Regions from separate parts of the Bradyrhizobium sp. 179 genome, predicted to be linked through region 1. Evidence: riboswitches for the same ligand, from Rfam matches in the RefSeq annotation. Region 1 holds a riboswitch; the other holds the start of a gene.
The links. A riboswitch is a leader RNA that binds a small molecule or an ion and turns the genes downstream of it on or off. The one in region 1 is predicted to bind glycine.
Positions count from the first base shown of each region.

Region 1 (5,487 bases):
GATGGCGACGTGCAGTCCGACACGGTTGCGCAGGGCTACGGCTCGCTCGGCCTGATGACCTCGGTGCTGCTCACCCCCGACGGCAAGACGGTGGAAGCCGAAGCCGCCCACGGCACGGTGACCCGCCACTACCGCGAGCACCAGAAGGGCAAGGAGACCTCGACCAATTCCATCGCCTCGATCTTCGCCTGGACGCGCGGCCTGTCGCATCGCGCCAAGCTCGACAACAATGCCGAGCTCGCCAAGTTCGCGAACACACTGGAGAAGGTCTGCGTCGACACCGTCGAAGCCGGCTACATGACCAAGGATCTCGCGCTCTTGGTCGGCGCCGACCAGCGCTGGCTCTCGACCACCGGCTTCCTCGACAAGGTCGCCGAGAACCTCACGAAGGCGCTGGCAGCGTAAGCCGGCGTCTCGCCTCAACCGTCATTGCGAGCGAAGCGAAGCGATCCAGACTGTCTCCACGGCGGACACTGGATTGCTTCGTCGCATCAGCGCAAATTTGCTCTGCAATTTTGTCGCGAGCTCCTCGCAACGACGAGACCTGTGCCCGAGGAAGCATCATGCGGGGGGGGGACACGGGGTTTTAAGCGCCTGCCATCGCCTTTTCGATCGCCGAGAGCGCCGCGGCCGCATTGGCGCCGTCAGGGCCGCCGGCCTGCGCCATGTCGGGCCGGCCGCCGCCGCCCTTGCCACCGAGCGCTTCGGACGCGATGCGCACCAAGTTCACGGCGTTGAAGCGCGCGGTCAGATCCTGTGTCACGCCGACCACGACACCGGCCTTGCCGTCCTCGGTGACGCCGACGATAGCGACGACGCCGGAGCCGATCTGCTTCTTGCCGTCGTCGGCAAGGCTCTTGAGATCCTTCATCTCGATGCCCTCGACCGCGCGCGCCATCAGCTTGACGTCGCCGACCTCGCGCACGCCCGCCGCCGCGCCGTTGCTCGATGACGCGCCGCCGCCCATCGCGAGCTTCTTGCGTGCGTCGGAGAGCTCGCGCTCGAGCTTCTTGCGTTCCTCCATCAGCGCGGCGATGCGCGCCGGCACGTCGTCGATGGAGGTGCGCAGCTCGTTCGCCGCAATCTTCGCCAGCGCCATGGTGTCATTGGCGTGCTTGCGCGCATAATTGCCGGTCAGCGCCTCGATGCGGCGCACGCCTGAGGCGACCGCGCTCTCGCTCGTGAGCGTGATCAGACCGATGTCGCCGGTCCGCTTCACATGCGTGCCGCCGCAGAGCTCGACCGACCAGCCGAGCGTGTTGGCGCCGCGCTCGCGTGCGGTCCTGCCCATCGAGACGACGCGGACCTCGTCGCCATATTTCTCGCCGAACAGGGCGCGCGCCCCCGCCTCACGGGCTTCATCGACGCCCATGATACGCGTGGTGACCTCGTCGTTCTCCAGCACCACGTCGTTGGCGATGTCCTCGACGCGGGCGAGTTCCTCCGCCGTGATCGGCTTCGGATGCACGAAGTCGAAGCGCAGCCGGTCGGGCGCGACCATCGAGCCGCGCTGAGCGATGTGGTCGCCGAGCACCTGGCGCAGCGCCTCGTGGAGGAGGTGCGTCGCCGAGTGGTGGGCGCGGATCGACGCACGACGCGAATGATCGACCTCGAGCTGGAGCGCGGTGCCGAGCTTCACTTCGCCGCTCTCGACCGTGCCGATATGGACGAAGAGATCGCCGAGCTTCTTCTGCGTGTCGGTGATGCGGACCTTGATGCCGCCCTCGCCGAGCAGCACGCCGGTGTCGCCGACCTGGCCGCCGGATTCCGCATAGAACGGTGTCTGGTTCAGCACGATCGCGCCGGTCTCGCCGGCCTTGAGGCTGCCCGCCTCCTTGCCGTCCTTGACCAGCGCGGAAACCACGCCTTCGGCGCTCTCGGTCTCGTAGCCGAGGAATTCGGTCGCACCCAGCTTCTCACGCAGCGGGAACCAGATCGCTTCGGAAGCCGCCTCGCCAGAACCCTTCCAGGACTCGCGCGCCTTGGCCTTCTGACGCTCCATCGCATCAGAGAACGCCGCCTGGTCGACGCCGATACCGCGCGACTTCAGCGCGTCCTGCGTCAGGTCCAGCGGGAAGCCGTAGGTATCGTACAGCGTGAAGGCGACGTCGCCGTCGAACATGTCGCCCTTCTTCAAGGACGCGCTCTTCTCATCGAGGATGGCAAGTCCGCGCGACAGCGTCTTGCGGAAGCGGGTCTCTTCCAGCCGCAGCGTCTCCTCGATCAGCTTCTCTGCGCGGACCAGTTCCGGAAGGGCCTGGCCCATCTCGCGCACCAGCGCCCAGACCAGGCGATGCATTAGCGGTTCTTTCGCGCCCAAAAGCTGGGCATGGCGCATCGCGCGGCGCATGATCCGGCGCAGCACATAGCCGCGGCCCTCGTTCGAGGGCAGCACGCCGTCGGAGATGAGGAAGGCCGAGGAGCGCAGATGGTCGGCGATGACCCGGAACGAGGCGACGGTCTGCTCGTTCGGCCCGCTGCCGAGTGCGGACGCCGCCGCGTCGATCAAATTGCGGAACAGGTCGGTCTCGAACACGCTCTCGACGCCCTGGAGAATGCAGGCCATGCGCTCCAGGCCCATGCCGGTGTCGATCGAGGGACGCGGCAAGCCCACGCGCTCCTCCTTCGTCACCTGCTCGTACTGCATGAAGACGAGATTCCAGAATTCGAGGAAGCGGTCGCCGTCCTCCTCGGGCGAGCCCGGAGGCCCGCCCCAGATGTGCTCGCCGCGGTCGATGAAGATCTCCGAGCACGGGCCGCACGGGCCGGTGTCGCCCATCGCCCAGAAATTGTCCGAAGTCGGAATCCGGATGATGCGGTCGTCGGAGAAGTCGGCGATCTTCTTCCACAGGCCCGCCGCCTCGTCGTCGGTGTGGTAGACCGTGACGAGCAGCTTGTCCTTCTTCAGCCCGAACTCGCTGGTGATCAGTTTCCAGGCGAGCTCGATCGCGCGCTCCTTGAAATAGTCGCCGAACGAGAAGTTGCCGAGCATCTCGAAGAAGGTGAGATGGCGCGCGGTGTAGCCGACATTGTCGAGGTCGTTGTGCTTGCCGCCGGCGCGCACGCATTTCTGCGAGGTGGTGGCGCGCTGATAGGGCCGCTTCTCGACGCCGGTGAAGACGTTCTTGAACTGCACCATGCCGGCATTGGTGAACATCAAGGTCGGATCGTTGCGCGGCACGAGTGGCGAGGACGGCACAATCTCGTGGCCGTTCTCGGCAAAGAAGTTCAAAAAGGTCGACCTGATCTCGTTGACGCCGCTCATGTTCATCCAATCGGGTATGCTTGGGCCCGCTTCTCGCCATCCAAACAGACGCTAAAGGCTGATATCTGCGGGCCAAAGCGCTTTTAGACAAGGCCAGCTTCGCTGTCCAGAAACTGTGCAAGGAGATGTGCAAGCAGATCAGTAGGTTGCCGCGGTCGCGCAATCCCGGTTGAAAGCCGATGCCGGCCGCGTTGACAGGCTTGGCCAGGCTGTGGTCTTTACATATCTCTATCGTACGGCCACGTCGGGAGAGACCGGCTTTAGGCAGCCGGCGCCGAAGGAGCAACCGCCCCGGAAACTCTCAGGCAAAAGGACCGCGTGGCTTTGACGACATCTGGAAAGAGGCGCCGACGGGGTTAAGACCCGGACAGCGTCCGCCGACGGGATAATACTCTCAGGCACAGCGACAGATGGGGCTTCGATGGGTTGCTGCCGGGGAATCGTCCCCGGGGAACCACCGAGGGCCCCTGTAATGCCTGCACCCGACGACCACGATTCCCTCCGACACACCCCGCTCCACGCCCTGCATGTGTCCCTGGGCGGCAAGATGGTGCCGTTCGCGGGCTATGACATGCCCGTGCAGTACCCCGCGGGCGTGCTGAAGGAGCATCTCCACACCCGCGCCTCCGCGGGCCTGTTCGACGTCTCCCACATGGGACAGATCGCGCTCCGGCCGAAATCCGGCAAGGTCGAGGACGCCGCCCGCGCGCTGGAGCGGCTGGTGCCGCAGGATATCCTGGCGATTGCACCGGGACGGCAGCGCTACGCCCAGTTCACCAATGCGGATGGCGGCATCCTTGACGATCTGATGGTTGCCAATTTCGGCGACCACCTGTTCCTGGTCGTCAACGCCGCCTGCAAGGACGCGGACGAGGCGCATCTGCGCGCGCATCTCTCCGACGACTGCGTGATCGATCCGCTGGACGGCCGCGCGCTGATCGCGCTCCAGGGCCCGAAGGCGGAAACGGCGCTGGCGAAATGGTGTGCAGAGGCGCCGTCCATGAAATTCATGGATGCCGGCCCGCGCGAGGTCGCCGGCCTCCCCTGTTTCGTCTCGCGCTCGGGCTATACCGGCGAGGACGGGTTCGAGATTTCCGTGCCCGCCGGCGATGCCGAGCGGCTCGCCAGGACGCTGCTCGAAAACCCGGACGTGATGCCGATCGGGCTCGGGGCCCGCGACAGCCTGCGGCTGGAGGCCGGGCTCTGTCTCTACGGCCACGACATCGACACCACGACCACGCCGGTCGAAGCCGAGCTGGAATGGTCGGTGCAGAAGAGCCGCCGCAGCGGTGGGACGCGCGCCGGCGGCTTCCCCGGCGCTGAGAAGATTCTCGCCCATTTCGACCAGGGTGCATCCCGCCGCCGCGTCGGCCTGCGCACTGAGGGACGCGCGCCGGTGCGGGAGGGCGCGCTGCTGTTTGCGGATGCGACGGCGGGCGAGCCGATCGGCAAGGTTACATCGGGCGGCTTCGGCCCGAGCCTGAATGCGCCGGTGGCGATGGGCTATGTGCCCACGCGCCAGAGCGCGCTCGGCACCAAGCTGTTCGCCGAGGTGCGCAGCCAGCGCCTAGCCGTCGAGGTCGCCGCCATGCCCTTCGTGAAAAACACCTACAAACGCTGAGGATTCGACAATGACCACGACGCTGTACACCTCCGACCACGAATGGCTCGCCATCGAGGGCGACATCGCCACCGTCGGCATCACCGATTACGCGCAGCAGCAGCTCGGCGACGTCGTGTTTGTCGAGCTGCCCAAGATCGGCCGCATGCTGAAGAAGGCGGAAGCCGCCGCGGTCGTGGAATCCGTCAAGGCCGCCTCTGACGTCTACGCGCCCGTTACGGGCGAGGTGCTCGAGACCAATCCCGCACTCGCGGCCGAGCCCGCGCTGGTGAACACGGATGCGCAGGGCGCGGCCTGGTTCTTCAAGATCAAGATTGCCGACAGAAACGAGCTCGGCGGCCTCATGGATGACGCTGCGTACAAAGCGCATACGGCGTGAGATGAAGCAAGTAGCCGCCTCACACTCACTGTCATGCCTCGCGAAGGCGGGACATCCAGTCGACGCAGCCGCTTCGGCTAGAGCCGAGGGGCCACGGCGTACTGGATCGTCCGCCCCTGTGCGCAAGTGCGCACAAGACGGACGATGACAGCAACTCCTAGCGAGGACCCTATGATGACCGCGCACCGCAAATCCAACGGCGACACCGCCGCCAACTTCGTT
Region 1 covers NZ_JADPJR010000028.1:40,006-45,492, reverse strand. Annotated here, with positions in the region: gene IVB12_RS05850 (NADP-dependent isocitrate dehydrogenase) at 1-405, shown strand, start outside; gene alaS (alanine--tRNA ligase) at 587-3,265, opposite strand; glycine riboswitch at 3,501-3,591, shown strand; gene gcvT (glycine cleavage system aminomethyltransferase GcvT) at 3,738-4,886, shown strand; gene gcvH (glycine cleavage system protein GcvH) at 4,897-5,265, shown strand; gene gcvP (aminomethyl-transferring glycine dehydrogenase) at 5,440-5,487, shown strand, end outside.

Region 2 (5,487 bases), on a different contig from region 1:
GGACGCAGGCTTCATTGGCGGAGCTTTGGAGTCTCAAAAAAGGGGCCACTCCAAAGGAGTGGCCCCACCAAGTCAGGGAGGAAACGTCCCATGTGGGACCTCTGGGATCAGGCTGCAGCCTGTTCGATCGGTGAGAATGGCAGGCCGAGACTCTCGGCCACGGCTTTGTAAGTCAGCCGCCCCCTATAAACATTCAGGCCTGCGCGCAGATGCGGATTTTCGAGCACGGCTGCAAATCCCTTGTTGGCAAGAGCCAACCCAAAGGGCAGCGTGGCATTATTCAGCGCTTGGCTTGAGGTGAGCGGAACAGCTCCAGGCATGTTGGAAACACAATAGTGAATGACGCCGTCTACTTCGTAAGTTGGATCAGCATACGTCGTCGGACGCGAGGTCTCGAAGCATCCGCCCTGATCGATTGCCACATCGACCACCACAGAGCCTTTGCGCATCGACCTCAACATGCCTCGGCTGACAAGCTTGGGGGCGCTCGCGCCAGGAACGAGCACCGCCCCGATGACCACGTCCGCCGCGAACACTTCGTCCTCAACAGCAGCTATTGTTGAAAACCTGGTGCGAACGCGTCCTTCGAATAACTCATCCAATTCGCGAAGCCGCCGTATCGAGCGGTCGAGAATTGTGACCTCGGCACCCAAGCCCGCCGCCATGCGTCCCGCATGCGTGCCGACAACGCCGCCTCCGATCACGACGACACGGGCCGGCTGAACACCTGGAACGCCTCCGATCAAGAGCCCTCGCCCGCCCGCATGGCGCTTCAGGGCTGCCCCGGCCGCCTCGATCGCGAGCCTGCCCGCGACCTCGCTCATAGGCGCAAGCAGCGGAAGACTGCCGTGCGCGTCAGTCACGGTCTCGTAAGCAATTGCGGTGCAGCCAGACTTCATAAGGCCCTTAGCCTGCTCTGGGTCTGCTGCCAGATGCAGATAAGTGAAGAGAATCTGGTTGTCTCGCAGCTGAGCCCACTCGGAAGGCTGGGGCTCCTTGACCTTTATGATCATCTCGCTCGATGCAAATACCTCTCGAGCGGAGTCCAGGATTGTTGCGCCAGCCTTGCGATAATCGTCGTCTGCAGCGCCAATCCCAGCTCCAGCATTGGACTCAACGACTACGCTATGGCTCGCCGCCACATACTCGCGTACGGCGGCGGGCGTAAGACCGACGCGGTATTCGTGCGCTTTTATTTCCTTGGGAACGCCGACCTTCATCTGGACTCTCCTTCTGAGCTTTCTAACAGGGACTTCCCAGTGCAAACTGCACCGCACATCGACAAATAGCGCAGGAATCCATTGATTTCTTTGTTGTCGCGCAGGATTCAAGCGCAGCCGCGGTCGCGAGCATGCTGGACATAAAAACGCTCCGCTAATTTCTTCGGTGTTAATCGCGCATCTTCGTTTCCGACACGATGACGTTCACCATCGCGTGCTTCAGCTTTGTTGAAGTTGAGGATACCTGGCGACTTGACATGTCGCAGCACGCTTGAGAGGATTGTCATGTCTGATGACGGTGTGCGGGAGAGTGCGGTGAGCCGGCAGGCCCATCGCCGCCGACGGAGCAACTCCCCAAGGAAACTCTCAGGCCCAGGACCGCACGCAAAAGGACAATCTGGAGAGAGGTGCCGATTGGTACCCACCGAAGGGGACCGCTTCTCAGGATAGCGGGCAAGCTCTCAGGTGCACGGACAGATTTGGGGCGACGCAATGGTGAAAGCCGTTTCGCCGTTCATTCCCGTTTGTCTTGGAGCACATGATGAGCACGATCACTATCATCGGATCCGGTATCACCGGCGTTACAACCGCTTATGCGCTGGCCGTCCGCGGCCACTCGGTCACGGTCTTTGACCGTCAGCGTTATCCTGCGATGGAGACCTCGTTTGCCAATGGAGGTCAATTGTCGGCGAGCAATGCCGAGGTCTGGAATAACCTGGGGACCATCGTCAAAGGTCTCAGATGGATGCTGCGCAGTGACGCACCATTGTTGCTGAACCCTAGTCCAAGTATTCACAAATATACTTGGTTGGCGGAGTTCATCGGCCAGATTCGCCACTATCGTCGCAACACGATCGAGACGACTAGACTCGCGATCGCCGCTCGCCGGCATCTGTTCGACATTGCCAATCAGGAAGGCATCGCTTTCGACCTGGAGCGGCGAGGCATCTTGCACATTTATTCCAACAAGAGTGACTTCGATGCGGCTTCGCGAGTGAATGAGCTGCTGGTCGAGGGTGGATTGGATCGCCGTCCGGTGACCCCGTCGGAGATGCGCGAGATAGAACCCGCGCTGCAAGGTCAGCATTATGGAGGATTCTTCACTCCATCGGACTCAACTGGCGACATTCACAAGTTCACCCGCGGACTCGCTGCGGCTTGTGAACGAAAAGGGGTGCGGTTCGTTTTTGGGACCGAGATATGCGAAGTGCGAGCCGATTCAGAAGGCGTGCTCGTGCGGTGGCAAGAAGGGCCCCTCACGAATGAGCTAAAGAGCCAAAGAGCTGTGATTTGTGCCGGAATTGGCAGCCGCCAGATTGCTTCAATGCTTGGGGACCGCGTTAACATCTATCCGGTCAAGGGATATTCCATCACCGTGGACCTAGCGGACGAAGCAAGCCAAAAGGCCGCGCCACGTGTGAGCCTCCTCGACGAGGCAACCAAGATTGTAACCAGTCGACTGGGAGAGAATCGCTTCCGTGTGGCTGGGACGGCAGAATTCAACGGCGAGAATCGCGACATTCGCGCCGACCGAATTAGGCCTCTGGTGCAGTGGGTGGAGCGATTATTCCCTGCTATCTCCACTGCCCAGGTGGTGCCGTGGGCCGGCTTGCGCCCCATGATGCCCAGCATGATGCCAAGGGTTGGCAGGGGCAAGAAACCGAACATCTTCTACAATACGGGCCATGGTCATCTCGGCTGGACGTTGTCGCCACTTACAGCAGAGATGATTGCCGATGCGATGGATGATAGCACGAGAAGTGAGCGATCGGCGGCCTGACTGGTAACGGGGTGGTAGCTCCGGCGAAGCCATGCTCACAGCCACATCAAAGCTGTGAGCATACGCTCGCGGGGGTTCGCCTCTTTGTGCGGTCGGCCCGAAGCCGCAGCGCACGTTGACGGCATTTCAAACTTGCTGATCCTGATCGATGCTGCGTGAAAGGACTGACCTGATGGCTGGACCACCCGCGCTAGATGACGGAGGTTTCTGCGGCGAGAACTGGCGAGCCCTCGTGCCGTCTTGCTGCTAGCTCAAAAGCGCGGAGGATCGGTTCAGGGAAGGCTGCGTCAATTATCGCATACCCGATGACAACCATAGAGGAGCACGATCGCGCCTTCCAAGGATTCATTGATCGTCTATCACACGCTGAGGATCCGGCCTCCTTCTCGGAAGCAATGGCCACGATTGCGACAGCGCTGGACCTGTCTTGCTTCGCATACCTCGCATTGCCATCTCGGACAAGCAAGAAGCCACTGGTGATCTCAACTTACCCTGCCAATTGGGTCGCACACTACGTGCGCAGTCACTATCAGCAGGTTGATCCTGTGATCGTGCGGGCTTTGCAAAACCCAGAGCCCTTTCAATGGGGTCGAGGGCTGTCGTTACCCAATATTTCTCCGGCACAACAGGAGCTGCTCGAGGAAGCTTCCAAGTTCGGAATTCGGTTCGGGTTTACCGTTCCAATTTACGATCGTCACCGTCCTGAAGCTGCTTTAACCTTCGCCTGCGAGCGGCGAAATATTCTATTCGATCGCTGTGTGACCTCAAACGCTCGAGTCCTGCAGCTAACGGCGATGTTCTTTCATGCGCATGTTCGCCGAAAGCTCCGAGATGAAACCCCAATCGATGGAGCACAGTTGTCGCCTCGCGAGCTTGAATGTCTGGAATGGTCCTCTCGCGGCAAGTCTGCCTGGGAGATCGGAAGGATCCTAGGAATCTCTCGACGAACGGCCGCGTTTCATCTGGATAATGCTCGAGCGAAGCTCGGTGCTCGCACGATTTGTCAAGCAGTCGCGCGCCTAGCTGAGGCAAAATCTCTAAAATAGTTGGCTGCCTGGCCGTTAGCAGCCTGTGCATCTGCACAGGATGCGTTTGCTTCAGCTGCCTGCTTTGATCTGTCTACCAAAAGCAGGGGGACAGCAAATGATGCTGCTCGTCACGCCAGACCACTATGGTGAATTCATCAATGAGCTCGCCGAGATGCATCGGTTGCGCTATCGCCTTTTCAAGGAGCGCCTGAATTGGGACGTCCAGATTAGCGGTGACATAGAGCTAGACGAGTTTGACGTCCTCCGGCCGGTGCATCTACTGTATCGCTCGAGCGATGGGCGGATTCAAGGTTGCGTTCGACTGTTGCCGTCAACCGGTCCAAACATGCTCAGGGACATTTTTCCAGCTCTCCTAGAGGGGGTCGCGGCGCCAAAAGACGGCCAGATCTGGGAGAGCAGCCGGTTTGCGCTCGATCTTTGTCCAGATGCGTCAAAGGCGAGTGGCGGACTTGCTGCCGCCACGTACGAGCTTTTTGCGGGCATGGTCGAGTTTGGCCTTTCCATTCGCCTGACCGAAATCGTCACTGTCACCGACGCCCGGATGGAGCGCATTCTCCGGCGCGCGGGCTGGCCTCTCCGTCCGATCGGGAAGGCCCGTTCTTTGGGAAACACCACGGCTGTTGCCGGGTACCTGGAGGTCTCGCCGGATGCGTTGAATCGCATCCGCAAAGCAGGGCACATCTCAGGGCCGGTGCTCTGGGCTCCAGTCATCCGGGCGGCCGCCTAGGATCTGGAAGTAAGTACAATCGAGGAATCGCTGCAAATTGGCGCGAAAAGCCTATCTATTTAAGGCTTACGATGCACAAACCACGTCGATCAAGACACTCCCTCCAAGCCAGCAAGGCAATCGAACTGAAACACCTGAGATCGGCGGTTGCCGCGGCCGATTGTGGCAGCTTCCGGGGAGCCGCGGAGTTGCTGAGGTTGCAACAATCGAGCCTCAGCCGAAGAATCGACGAGATCGAACACCACTTGGGCATCGCTATCTTCGATCGTTATAGCGGAGGCGTGCGGCCGGCGCAGGCCGGCCGCAACGTGCTGCGGCTGGCAAGGGTTATACTGGAGGAATTCGACGCGCTCATCGCTACAGCGAGATCCGTTCACTACAGCGAAGCGGGCCGTTTGGCCGTCGGCTTCTGCACCTCGCTCTCGGCAGGCGACCTGCAAGCCTCCCTACTCGATTTCAAGCGGCAATTCCCGCAGATCGAGCTTGCGACGGTCGAACGATCACGGACGCGCTTGGCAGCGGCACTTCGAAACGGAACGCTCGATATCCTGGTCGTGACAGGGACCCTCCCCTTGCTGGACACGGAGCAAATGCCGCTTTGGAGCGAGCGTGTTCTGGTAGCCTTGCCTCCTGATCATCCTCTCGCCCGCAGCGAGACCGTGTGCTGGACCGACCTGCGCCGCGAAACGGTGTTGCTCAGCAAATACGATC
Region 2 covers NZ_JADPJR010000143.1:3,897-9,383, reverse strand. Annotated here, with positions in the region: gene ald (alanine dehydrogenase) at 108-1,220, opposite strand; glycine riboswitch at 1,514-1,611, shown strand; gene IVB12_RS32940 (D-amino acid dehydrogenase) at 1,762-3,000, shown strand; gene IVB12_RS32935 (LuxR family transcriptional regulator) at 3,306-4,046, shown strand; gene IVB12_RS32930 (acyl-homoserine-lactone synthase) at 4,144-4,776, shown strand; gene IVB12_RS32925 (LysR family transcriptional regulator) at 4,848-5,487, shown strand, end outside.
Region 2: linked by a shared signal. The riboswitch ahead of IVB12_RS32940 (D-amino acid dehydrogenase) and the one ahead of gcvT (glycine cleavage system aminomethyltransferase GcvT) in region 1 are both predicted to bind glycine.